DNA from 3 places in the Streptomyces sp. NPDC058198 genome. Region 2 is predicted to be linked to each of the others. Evidence: riboswitches for the same ligand, from Rfam matches in the RefSeq annotation. Region 2 holds a riboswitch; each other region holds the start of a gene.

Region 1 (3,268 bases), on a different contig from region 2:
CGGGCGGCGGCCCCCAGTGCCGCTCCACCGACTCCCTCAGGGCGGCGGGCAGTTGGGCGTACCACCGGCGGTAGTCGGCGGCGGGGATACGGACCGGATTGCGGGCCAGCTGCTCCTCGGTCAGCCACTCCTGGTCATGGCCGCCGGCCTCGATCAGCGCGTAGATCAGCTCGTCGCCGTCGCCGGACTCCAGGCCCGGGACCTCTTCCGTACCGAAGTCGTAGCCCTCGGTACGGAGCCGGCGCAGCAGGGCGACGGCGCTGGCCGGGGTGTCCAGACCGACGGCGTTGCCGATCCGGGAGTGCTTGGTCGGGTACGCGGACAGCACCAGCGCGAGGCGCTTCTCCGGGTTCGGGATATGGCGCAGACGGGCGTGCCGTACGGCGATCCCGGCGACGCGCGCGGCCCGCTCGGGGTCGGCGACGTACGCCGGAAGACCGTCCTCGTCGATCTCCTTGAAGGAGAACGGGACGGTGATGAGCCGGCCGTCGAACTCCGGCACGGCGACCTGCCCCGCGGCGTCCAGCGGCGACAGACCTTCGTCGCTCTCCTCCCAGGCGCTGCGCGATCCGGTCAGGCACAGGGCCTGGAGAATCGGTACGCCGAGGGCGGCGAGGGCGCCCGCGTCCCAGGACTCGTCGTCGCCGCCCGCCGAGGCCTCGGCGGGCCTGGTGCCGCCCGCGGCGAGCACGGTGGTCACGAGGGCGTCGGCGGCGCGCAGCGCGTCGAGCAGCTCGGGCTCGGGGGCGCGCAGGGAGGCCACGTACAGCGGCAGGGCCCGGCCGCCGGCCCTCTCGATCGCGGAGCACAGGTCGTCGACGAAGGCGGTGTTGCCGCTCATGTGATGGGCGCGGTAGTAGAGCACCGCGATCAGCGGGCCGCCGCCCGCCAACGGGCGGGGGGCGCGTAGGAGCGGTCCCCAGGTGGGCGCGGCGGCGGGCGGCTCGAAGCCGTGGCCGGTCAGCAGGACGGTGTCGGAGAGGAACCGCGCAAGCTGCTCCAGGTTGGCGGGACCGCCGTGGGCGAGATAGGCGTGCGCCTCGGCGGCGATGCCGATGGGGACCGTGGAGGCTTCCATCAGCTGGGCGTCGGGGGCCTGTTCGCCGGTGAGGACCACCAGGGGGCGGTCGGCGGCGAGGAGCTGGTCGATTCCGTCCTGCCAGGCGCGCAGCCCGCCGAGGAGACGTACGACGACGAGGTCGGCGCCCTCCAGCAGCGCGGGCAGCTCGTCGAGCGCGAGCCGGGCGGGGTTGGCGAACCGGTACGGGACCGGGCCGCCCGCCGCACGGGCGCTGAGCAGATCGGTGTCGGACGTCGACAGGAGCAGGATCATGCGGCGTCTCGCCTTCCTCGGGGTCCGCGCCCCGGGCGGTAGGAAGACGGCGGGAGTTCCTGGCTCACCCGGCTGCTGCCGGGCTCACAGTGGCGGGACCGCGCCGGATTCTCACCGGGCTTCCTCCCCTGACGCCGTCTATGGCGGTGACGGGCCTGAAGACCCGTCGTCTGCATAGTAAGTGCTGCAGGTCACGGCGGGGAGGGCGCCTGGGCGAACGGCCGGACGGGGCCGGGGTGAACAGCCGGGCGGGGGCCGGGTGAACAGCTGGGCGGAGGCCGGGCGAACAGCGCGAGAACGGCCGGGCGGAGGCTGAACGGAGGCCGGAGCCGACGGCCGGGCGGCGGCCGGAACGGGCGGGGAGGGCGTCGGAGTACGTGGGTATGCTCGCCGCCATGCCGCCTACCTCGCCAACACCCGTGAACCGGGACGAAGCTCCCGTCCGGGAGCGCGGTGACGCCTGCCCAGGAGCGCTCCGGCTGCATGCCGCCGACGACGGCCGGCTGGCACGACTGCGGCTGCCCGCCGGTCTCCTGACGCACCGTCAGGCGGAGGCGCTGGCGACGGCGGCCGAGCGGCTGGGCGACGGCCGGCTGGACATCACCTCGCGGGGCAACGTCCAGCTGCGGGGGCTGGGCGAGAGCTGCGGCGGGGAGCTGGCGGAGCTGCTGTACGAGGCCGGCCTGCTGCCCTCGGAACGGCACGAGCGGGTACGGAACGTGATCGCTTCGCCCCTGTCGGGACTGGACGGAATCCCCCGCGCGGACGTGCGGTTGTGGGCCCGGGAACTGGACGCGCTGCTGTGCGCGAGCGAGGCCGCGACGGCTCTCTCGGGGCGGTTTCTGTTCGCGCTGGACGACGGCCGCGGTGATGTGGCCGCCCTGGGCGCGGATGTGACGTTGCTCGCACAGTCGGACGGAACAGCGGTGTTGCATACCGGGGCGAACGGGTCAGGACTGCGGGTCTCCGCGGGCGACGCCCCGCGCGCCGCTCTGTTGGCGGCGGAGACCTTCCTCACGGTGGCGGCGGCGAGCGGCTCGGGCGCCTGGCGGGTACGGGAGTTGCCCGCGGGCCATGGGCTGGACGCGGCGGTGACCACGGGGCTGGCGACGGCCGGGATCGCGACGGAGCCGGTGGCCGAGTACGGGGCGGAGTACGCGACGGAGCCCGGGGCGGCGTACGGGGCGGAGCCCGGGGCCGAGTACCGCGCCGAGTACGGGGCGGACGTGGCGCGGCCGGAAGCCGGGCCGCCCGTCCCGGGGCCGGTCCACTCCCCCGACGGGACCGTGGCGCTGTCCGTGTACGCCCCGCTGGGACGGCTGAGCGTCGCGCAATGGCGGCTGCTGCTGTCGGCAGGCGAGCGCGGGACGAACGACCGCACCCTGCGGGTGACCCCCTGGCGCGGAGTGATCGTGCCGGGCCTGGACCCGGCCACGGCCCACGACCTCCTGGACCGCCTCCGCACCGCCGGACTGATCACGGACCCCCACTCCCCCTGGCACAACGTCGGCGCCTGCACCGGCCGGCCCGGGTGCGCGAAGGCACTCACGGATGTACGGGCGGACGCGGCCGAAGCCGTAACGGCCGCCCGCCCCGGTGACCTGCCCGCCACCGGCCCCGGCGGACCGCCCGCCACCGGCCCTGGTGACCTGCCCGCCACCAACCCCGGTGACCTGCCCGTCTACTGGTCGGGCTGCGCCCGCCGCTGCGGCCATCCACAGGGCAGCTGGGTGGATGTCGTCGCGACCGGCGAGGGCGGCTACGACATCTCGGTGCGGGGACATCTCCTCAGGGCCACCACAGGACCAGAACTCGCCGAAGCGGTCGCGACGGCCCGGAAACCCACGACGGCACGCACCACCCCAGTGACGAGATGAGCGAGACCACAGTGTCCACAGTGTTCGACTACGAGAAGGACGGCGCGGCCATATACCG
Region 2 (3,268 bases):
GGCGGACTGTTCACCCGGTGGTTCCACCGCTGGGCGCTGCTCATCGGCTGGGGCGCCGGCATGCTGTACGGCACGGCCGCGGCGTACGGCGTCGCCAGCCCGACGCAGGCACACTTCGGCGGCTCGTCCAAGGAGATCCCGGGGCTCGGTGAGATCGGCTACATCGGCCTCACCGCGTTCGTGCTCAATGTGGTGATCACCGTGGTGCTGACCTTCGTGCTGCGGGCGGCCAAGGCGCCGGACGGCATCGACGAGACCAGCCCGTCCGACTACACGGCCGACGCCGGTGACCCGGGCGTCAAGGTGGAGCTGCCCGCGGCCACATCGGGAGACCCCGTGCACTGACCCTGACCCGGGCCAAGTAGCCGCCCACGGGCCGCCGAGTCCTCCCCCGCGCTGCGCGGGCGAGGAAACCCGGCGGCCCGTTGTCGTACCCGAGGCGCACAATCGGCTCATGGATTTCACGATCAGAGTGGCCGAGCCCGGGGAGTACACGCGGCTCGGCGAGATCACCGCGCGGGGGTATCTGGACGACGGCCTCCTGGACTTCGGCGAGGACGACCCGTATCTGCTCACCCTGCGGGACGTGGCGGCCCGGGCGGCCGAGGCGGAGGTGCTGGCCGCCGTGGACGCCGACGGGACGCTGCTCGGCGGGGTGACCTTTGTCGCGGCAGGCGGGCCGTGGGCCGATGTGGCGCGCGCGGGCGAGGCCGAGTTCCGGATGCTGGCGGTCGACCGGGCGGCCCGGGGCCGGGGCGTCGGGGAGGCTCTCGTCCGCGCCTGTGTGGCGCGCTCACGGGACATGGATGGCTGTATACGGATCGTGCTGTCGACCCAGGACAGAATGCTCCAGGCCCACCGGATCTATGAGCGCCTGGGCTTCGTCAGGACCCCGGAACGGGACTGGGAGCCCCTCCCCGGGCTCTCCCTGCTCACCTACGCCCTGGACCTCAACGGACCTCCGGCCACCGGCCGCTGACCGCCGCCGACACAACATCTGGGGGGTGACGCGCCGTCCTCACCCCACATGTATGCTCGTCCTCGCTGTCAACGCAGGGGAATCCGGTGCGAATCCGGAACTGTCCCGCAACGGTGTGCTGTGGTGCGCTTTGTCGTACCCGCGAGTCCGAACACCTGCCGACGGCGCGTCCGGCTCGACCGAGCCGGACGCCGAGACGTCCGGGCCTCGAGGCTGGGCCGGTGGACGCCGTACACAGTGCTGCCCGGCTGCGGGCCGTACGGCTGTGCGCGCCCCCGCTCCCCTCCCGACGGCCCAGAGCCGAGCGAGGGAGAGCACCACGTGACCATCGCGCCAGCCGATCCGGCTTCAGGCATCTCCGAGGTCCCCGCGCAGGTGGCCGACGGACCCGGGACCGCGTTGCTGCGGACCCTGACGGACCTGACCGCCGATCTGCCCGACACGGACCCCGGCAGAGTCGCCGCCGCCGCGCTGCGGGGCCGTAACGCCCGGTCCGACGAGGCCGAGCTGCGCGAGCTCGCCACCGAGGCGGCCGCGGGGCTGATCTCCGAGGACCCCGCCTACTCCCGGCTCGCCGCCCGGCTCCTGACCCGCACCATCGCCGACGAGGCGACGGGGCAGGGCGCGGTGTCGTTCTCCGCGTCGGTCGCCGTCGGCCACCGCGAGGGCCTGATCGCGGACCGTACGGCCGCTTTCGTGACGCTGCACACGGACCGCCTCGACGGCCTGATCGACCCGGCCGGCGACGACCGCTTCGGCTACTTCGGGCTGCGGACGCTCTACAGCCGCTATCTGCTCAGGCACCCGATCACCCGCCAGGTGGTCGAGACCCCGCAGCACTTCATGCTGCGCGTCGCCTCGGGCCTCGCCGAGGACGCCGAGCCCGGCTCGGCGGCGGCCGCCCACGCGCTGGACGAGGTCGCCGCGCTGTACCGGCTGATGAGCCGGCTGGACTATCTGCCGTCCTCGCCGACGCTCTTCAACTCCGGTACGCGCCACCCGCAGATGTCCTCCTGCTATCTGCTGGACTCGCCGCTGGACGAGCTGGACTCGATCTACGACCGGTACCACCAGGTGGCCCGGCTCTCCAAGCACGCGGGCGGCATCGGTCTCTCGTACTCCCGTATCCGCTCGCGCGGTTCGCTGATCCGCGGCACCAACGGGCACTCCAACGGCATCGTCCCCTTCCTGCGGACCCTCGACTCCTCGGTGGCGGCGGTCAACCAGGGCGGCCGGCGCAAGGGCGCGGCCTGTGTCTACCTGGAGACCTGGCACGCGGACCTGGAAGAGTTCCTGGAGCTGCGGGACAACACCGGTGAGGACGCCAGGCGTACGCACAATCTGAATCTGGCGCACTGGATCCCGGACGAGTTCATGCGCCGGGTCGAGACGGACGGCGTCTGGTCGCTGTTCTCGCCGTCCGACGTGCCCGAGCTGGTCGACCTGTGGGGCGACGCGTTCGACGCGGCGTACCGCGCGGCGGAGGCGGCCGGCCTGGCCCGCAGGACCCTCCCGGCCCGGGAGCTGTACGGCAGGATGATGCGCACGCTCGCCCAGACCGGCAACGGCTGGATGACCTTCAAGGACGCCTCGAACCGTACGGCCAACCAGACGGCCGAGCCCGGAAAGGTCGTCCACTCCTCCAACCTCTGCACGGAGATCCTGGAGGTGACGGACGACGGGGAGACGGCCGTCTGCAACCTCGGTTCCGTCAACCTCGGCGCGTTCGTGCTGGATTCGGGCGAGATCGACTGGGAGCGGCTGGACGAGACCGTCCGTACCGCCGTGACCTTCCTCGACCGGGTCGTGGACATCAACTTCTACCCGACCGAGCAGGCGGGCCGCTCCAACGCCACCTGGCGTCCGGTGGGCCTGGGCGCGATGGGCCTCCAGGACGTCTTCTTCAAGAAGCGGCTGGCCTTCGACTCGGCCGAGGCCGCCGCGCTCTCCACCCGGATCGCCGAGCGCATCATGCTCGCGGCGTACGAGGCGTCCTGCGACCTCGCCGAGCGCAACGGCCCGGCGCCCGCCTGGTCGAAGACACGCGCGGCGCGCGGGGTGCTGCACCCCGACCACTACGACGTCGAGCTGAACTGGCCGGAGCGCTGGGCCGCGCTGCGTGCCCGGGTCGCCTCGACCGGCATGCGCAACTCCCTGCTGCTGGCCATCGCGCCGACGGCGACCATCGCCTCGATCGCGGGCGTGTACGAGTGCATCGAGCCGCAGGTCTCCAACCTCTTCAAGCGCGAGACGCTCTCCGGGGAGTTCCTCCAGGTCAACTCGTACCTG
Region 3 (3,268 bases), on a different contig from region 2:
GCGCCAGCTCCTTCGGCGACCAGCGCGGCGCGCGGTCCTTGTCGATGACCTGGGCACGGATGCCCTCCAGCAGGTCAGGGGTGGTGAGCGCGGCGCACGAGGCGCGGTACTCCTGGTCGAGCACCTGCTCCAGCGTGGTCAGTCCGCGGGCCAGGCGCAGCGCGGCGAGGGTGGCCTTGAGGGCGGTGGGTGACCGGGTCAGGATCGTTTCCGCGGCCTCCTTCGACGCCGGCCGGCCGTCGCCGAGCAGCCGGTCGACGATCTCCTCCACCGAATCGGCCGCGTAACAGGCGTCGATCCAGCCCCGGTCCGCGGCGAGTTGGCCCTCCGGCGCGGAGCGCGCGTACCGGCGCACCGTCTCCCGTACGTCCGCGTCGGCGAGCTCGGCGCGCAGGTCGTCGAGCCGGTCCGAGGGTACGAAGTGGTCGGCGAGCCCGCACAGCAGCGCGTCCGCCGCGCCCACCGCCCTTCCGGTGAGGGCGAGATGCGTTCCCAGCTCGCCGGGCGCGCGGGACAGCAGATAGGTCCCGCCCACATCGGGGACCAGCCCGATGCCGGTCTCCGGCATGGCGACGGCCGAGCGCTCGGTGACGATCCGTACGCTGCCGTGCGCCGAGACACCGACTCCGCCGCCCATCACGATGCCGTCCATCAGGGCGACATACGGCTTGGGGTAGCGGGCGATACGGGCGTTGAGCCGGTACTCGTCGCGCCAGAAGGCGGTCGAGGCGTCCCCGCCGCCGGTGCGCGCGTCCTCGTGGATCGCGCGGATGTCACCGCCCGCGCACAGCCCGCGTTCACCCGCCCCGGAGATGATCACCGCGGCGACGCTCGCGTCCCGCTCCCACTCCGCCAGGGCCGCGGACATCGTCAGCACCATGGGGTGGGTGAGGGCGTTGAGGGCGCGGGGGCGGTTGAGCGTGATGTGGGCCGTGCGGCCCGCCCTGCCGGTCAGTACCGGTCCGTCCTGGCCCATGCTCTCGCTGGTTCCTTCCGTGATCCGACGCATGCGCCCCAGTATCGGACATGTCCGTTCCATGGATCTAGCTGGTCCCCGCCCCCTCCGTGGCTCTAGACGAGTCATTCCGAAGTCCCGTCTGCCCGGCGGTGTCCGGCACGCACGCTCGCGGCGTTGCCGAAATGCCCTAGTAGCTCCGCTACGAGGGCACCTCGGCGCCTTGCGATCGCACGCACCGGACACCGCCGGGCCCGCCCTCCGGGCGGACGACGCTACTTCGGAATAACTCGTCTACGCTGGGGACGCAGCTGGTTCGCCCTGCCCGCCAGGCAGACGCGTCGTAAGAGGGAACCCGGTGGGAATCCGGGACTGCCCCGCAGCGGTGAGTGGGAACGACCGCCGTCATACGCACTGGACGCACCGCGTCCGGGAAGCGACGGCCAGTAGGAGCCTCGTACCCGTACGGATACGTACGGTCACGGCCACGAGGCGTGCCCATGAGTCCGAAGACCTGCCACTGCCCGTGTGCGAGCACCGCACACGGAGATCTCGGTGACCTCGTGGGCGGGTCGGCGGTTCTCGGGCGGGCATGCGCGCGACGCGGTGTGCTTCGCCCCGGCTTCCGTTCCTTCGCTTCCCACGGGTCGACCCGGGATCGTTCCCGCATGACTCGCGAAGGAGAGTCCCGTGACACCCAAGTCCGCAGCCGCGGCGTCCCGGTCCACCGTCCATGGCTACCCGCGCCAGGGCCCCGACCGTGAACTGAAGAAGGCCATCGAGGGCTACTGGAAGGGCCGGGTCACCGCGGAAGCCCTGCGGGAGACCGCCGAGGGGCTGCGCCGCGACAACTGGCGGCAGCTGGCCGGTGCCGGTCTCGGTGAAGTGCCCACGGGTGACTTCTCGTACTACGACCATGTGCTCGACACCAGCGTCATGGTCGGCGCCGTCCCCGCCAGGCACCGGGCGGCCGTCGAGGCGGACGCCCTCGACGGCTACTTCGCCATGGCGCGCGGCGCGCAGGATATGGCGCCGCTGGAGATGACCAAGTGGTTCGACACCAATTACCACTATCTCGTCCCCGAGCTGGGCCCCGACACCGTCTTCCGCGCCGACTCGGCCAAGCAGGTCGGCGAGTTGCGCGAGGCCGTGGCGCTCGGCCACACCGCCCGGCCCGTGCTGGTCGGTCCCGTCACATATCTGCTGCTCGCCAAGCCCGCGCCGGGTGTGGCCGCCGGCTTCGAGCCGCTGACCCTGCTCGACCGGCTGCTCCCGGTGTACGCGGAGGTGCTGGCCGATCTCAGGGCCGCCGGCGCCGAGTGGGTGCAGCTCGACGAACCCGCGCTGGTCCAGGACCGTACGCCCGCCGAGCTGAACGCGACCGCGCGCGCCTACCGCGAGCTCGGGGCGCTCACCGACCGGCCCCAGCTGCTGGTGGCGTCGTACTTCGACCGGCTCGGCGAGGCGCTTCCCGTGCTGGCCAAAGCCCCCGTCGAGGGTCTCGCCCTGGACTTCACCGGTCCCGCCGCCGCCAACCTCCGCGACCTCGCGGCGGTCGGCGGCCTGCCCGGCAAGCGGCTCGTCGCCGGGGTGGTGGACGGCCGCAATGTGTGGATCAACGATCTCGCGGCCTCGCTGACCACCCTGGCCACGCTGCTCGGTCTCGCCGACCGGGTCGATGTGTCGGCATCCTGCTCCCTGCTGCACGTCCCGCTGGACACGGCGGCCGAGCGGGAGCTCGATCCGCAGCTCGCGCGGTGGCTGGCCTTCGCCCGCCAGAAGACCGACGAGGTCGTCACACTCGCGCGCGGTCTCGCCGGGGGCACAGGACCGATCACGGCCCGGCTCTCCGCGAACCGCGCCGATCTGGCCTCCCGGGCCTCCTCGGCGATCACGCGTGATCCCGCGGTACGGGCCCGCTCCGCGGCCGTGACCGCCGCGGACGCCCGCCGGGGCCAGCCGTACGCCGAGCGCACCGTCGCCCAGCGCGAGCGGCTCGGACTGCCGCTGCTGCCGACCACCACCATCGGCTCGTTCCCGCAGACCTCGGAGTTGCGCACGGCGCGCGCCGAGCGGCGGGCGGGACGGCTGGACGAGGCCGGCTACGACGAGCGGATCGAGGCCGAGATCCGTGAGGTGATCTCCTTCCAGGAGAAGGCCGGGATCGATGTCCTGGTGCACGGCGAGCCCGAACGCAACGACATGGTGCAGTACTTCGCCGAGCAGCTCACCGGCTATCTGGCCACCGGGCACGGCTGGGTCCAGTCGTACGGCACCCGCTATGTCCGTCCGCCGATCCTCGCCGGGGACATC

The links. Region 2 has a riboswitch for cobalamin ahead of ACFVWW_RS13860 (ribonucleoside-diphosphate reductase subunit alpha). Riboswitches for the same ligand answer to the same signal wherever they lie in the genome.
Region 1: it holds a riboswitch for cobalamin, as region 2 does, so the genes downstream of both, cobN (cobaltochelatase subunit CobN) here and ACFVWW_RS13860 (ribonucleoside-diphosphate reductase subunit alpha) in region 2, are expected to answer to the same signal.
Region 3: it holds a riboswitch for cobalamin, as region 2 does, so the genes downstream of both, metE (5-methyltetrahydropteroyltriglutamate--homocysteine S-methyltransferase) here and ACFVWW_RS13860 (ribonucleoside-diphosphate reductase subunit alpha) in region 2, are expected to answer to the same signal.

Annotation. Positions count from the first base shown of each region.
Region 1 covers NZ_JBHVVP010000017.1:49,087-52,354, reverse strand. The annotation lists gene cobN (cobaltochelatase subunit CobN) at 1-1,333, opposite strand, end outside; cobalamin riboswitch at 1,367-1,516, opposite strand; gene cobG (precorrin-3B synthase) at 1,729-3,210, shown strand; gene ACFVWW_RS32090 (precorrin-8X methylmutase) at 3,231-3,268, shown strand, end outside.
Region 2 covers NZ_JBHVVP010000003.1:347,846-351,113, reverse strand. The annotation lists gene mctP (monocarboxylate uptake permease MctP) at 1-345, shown strand, start outside; gene ACFVWW_RS13865 (GNAT family N-acetyltransferase) at 455-979, shown strand; cobalamin riboswitch at 1,015-1,157, shown strand; gene ACFVWW_RS13860 (ribonucleoside-diphosphate reductase subunit alpha) at 1,301-3,268, shown strand, end outside.
Region 3 covers NZ_JBHVVP010000014.1:102,023-105,290, reverse strand. The annotation lists gene ACFVWW_RS30565 (enoyl-CoA hydratase/isomerase family protein) at 1-1,009, opposite strand, end outside; cobalamin riboswitch at 1,251-1,492, shown strand; gene metE (5-methyltetrahydropteroyltriglutamate--homocysteine S-methyltransferase) at 1,646-3,268, shown strand, end outside.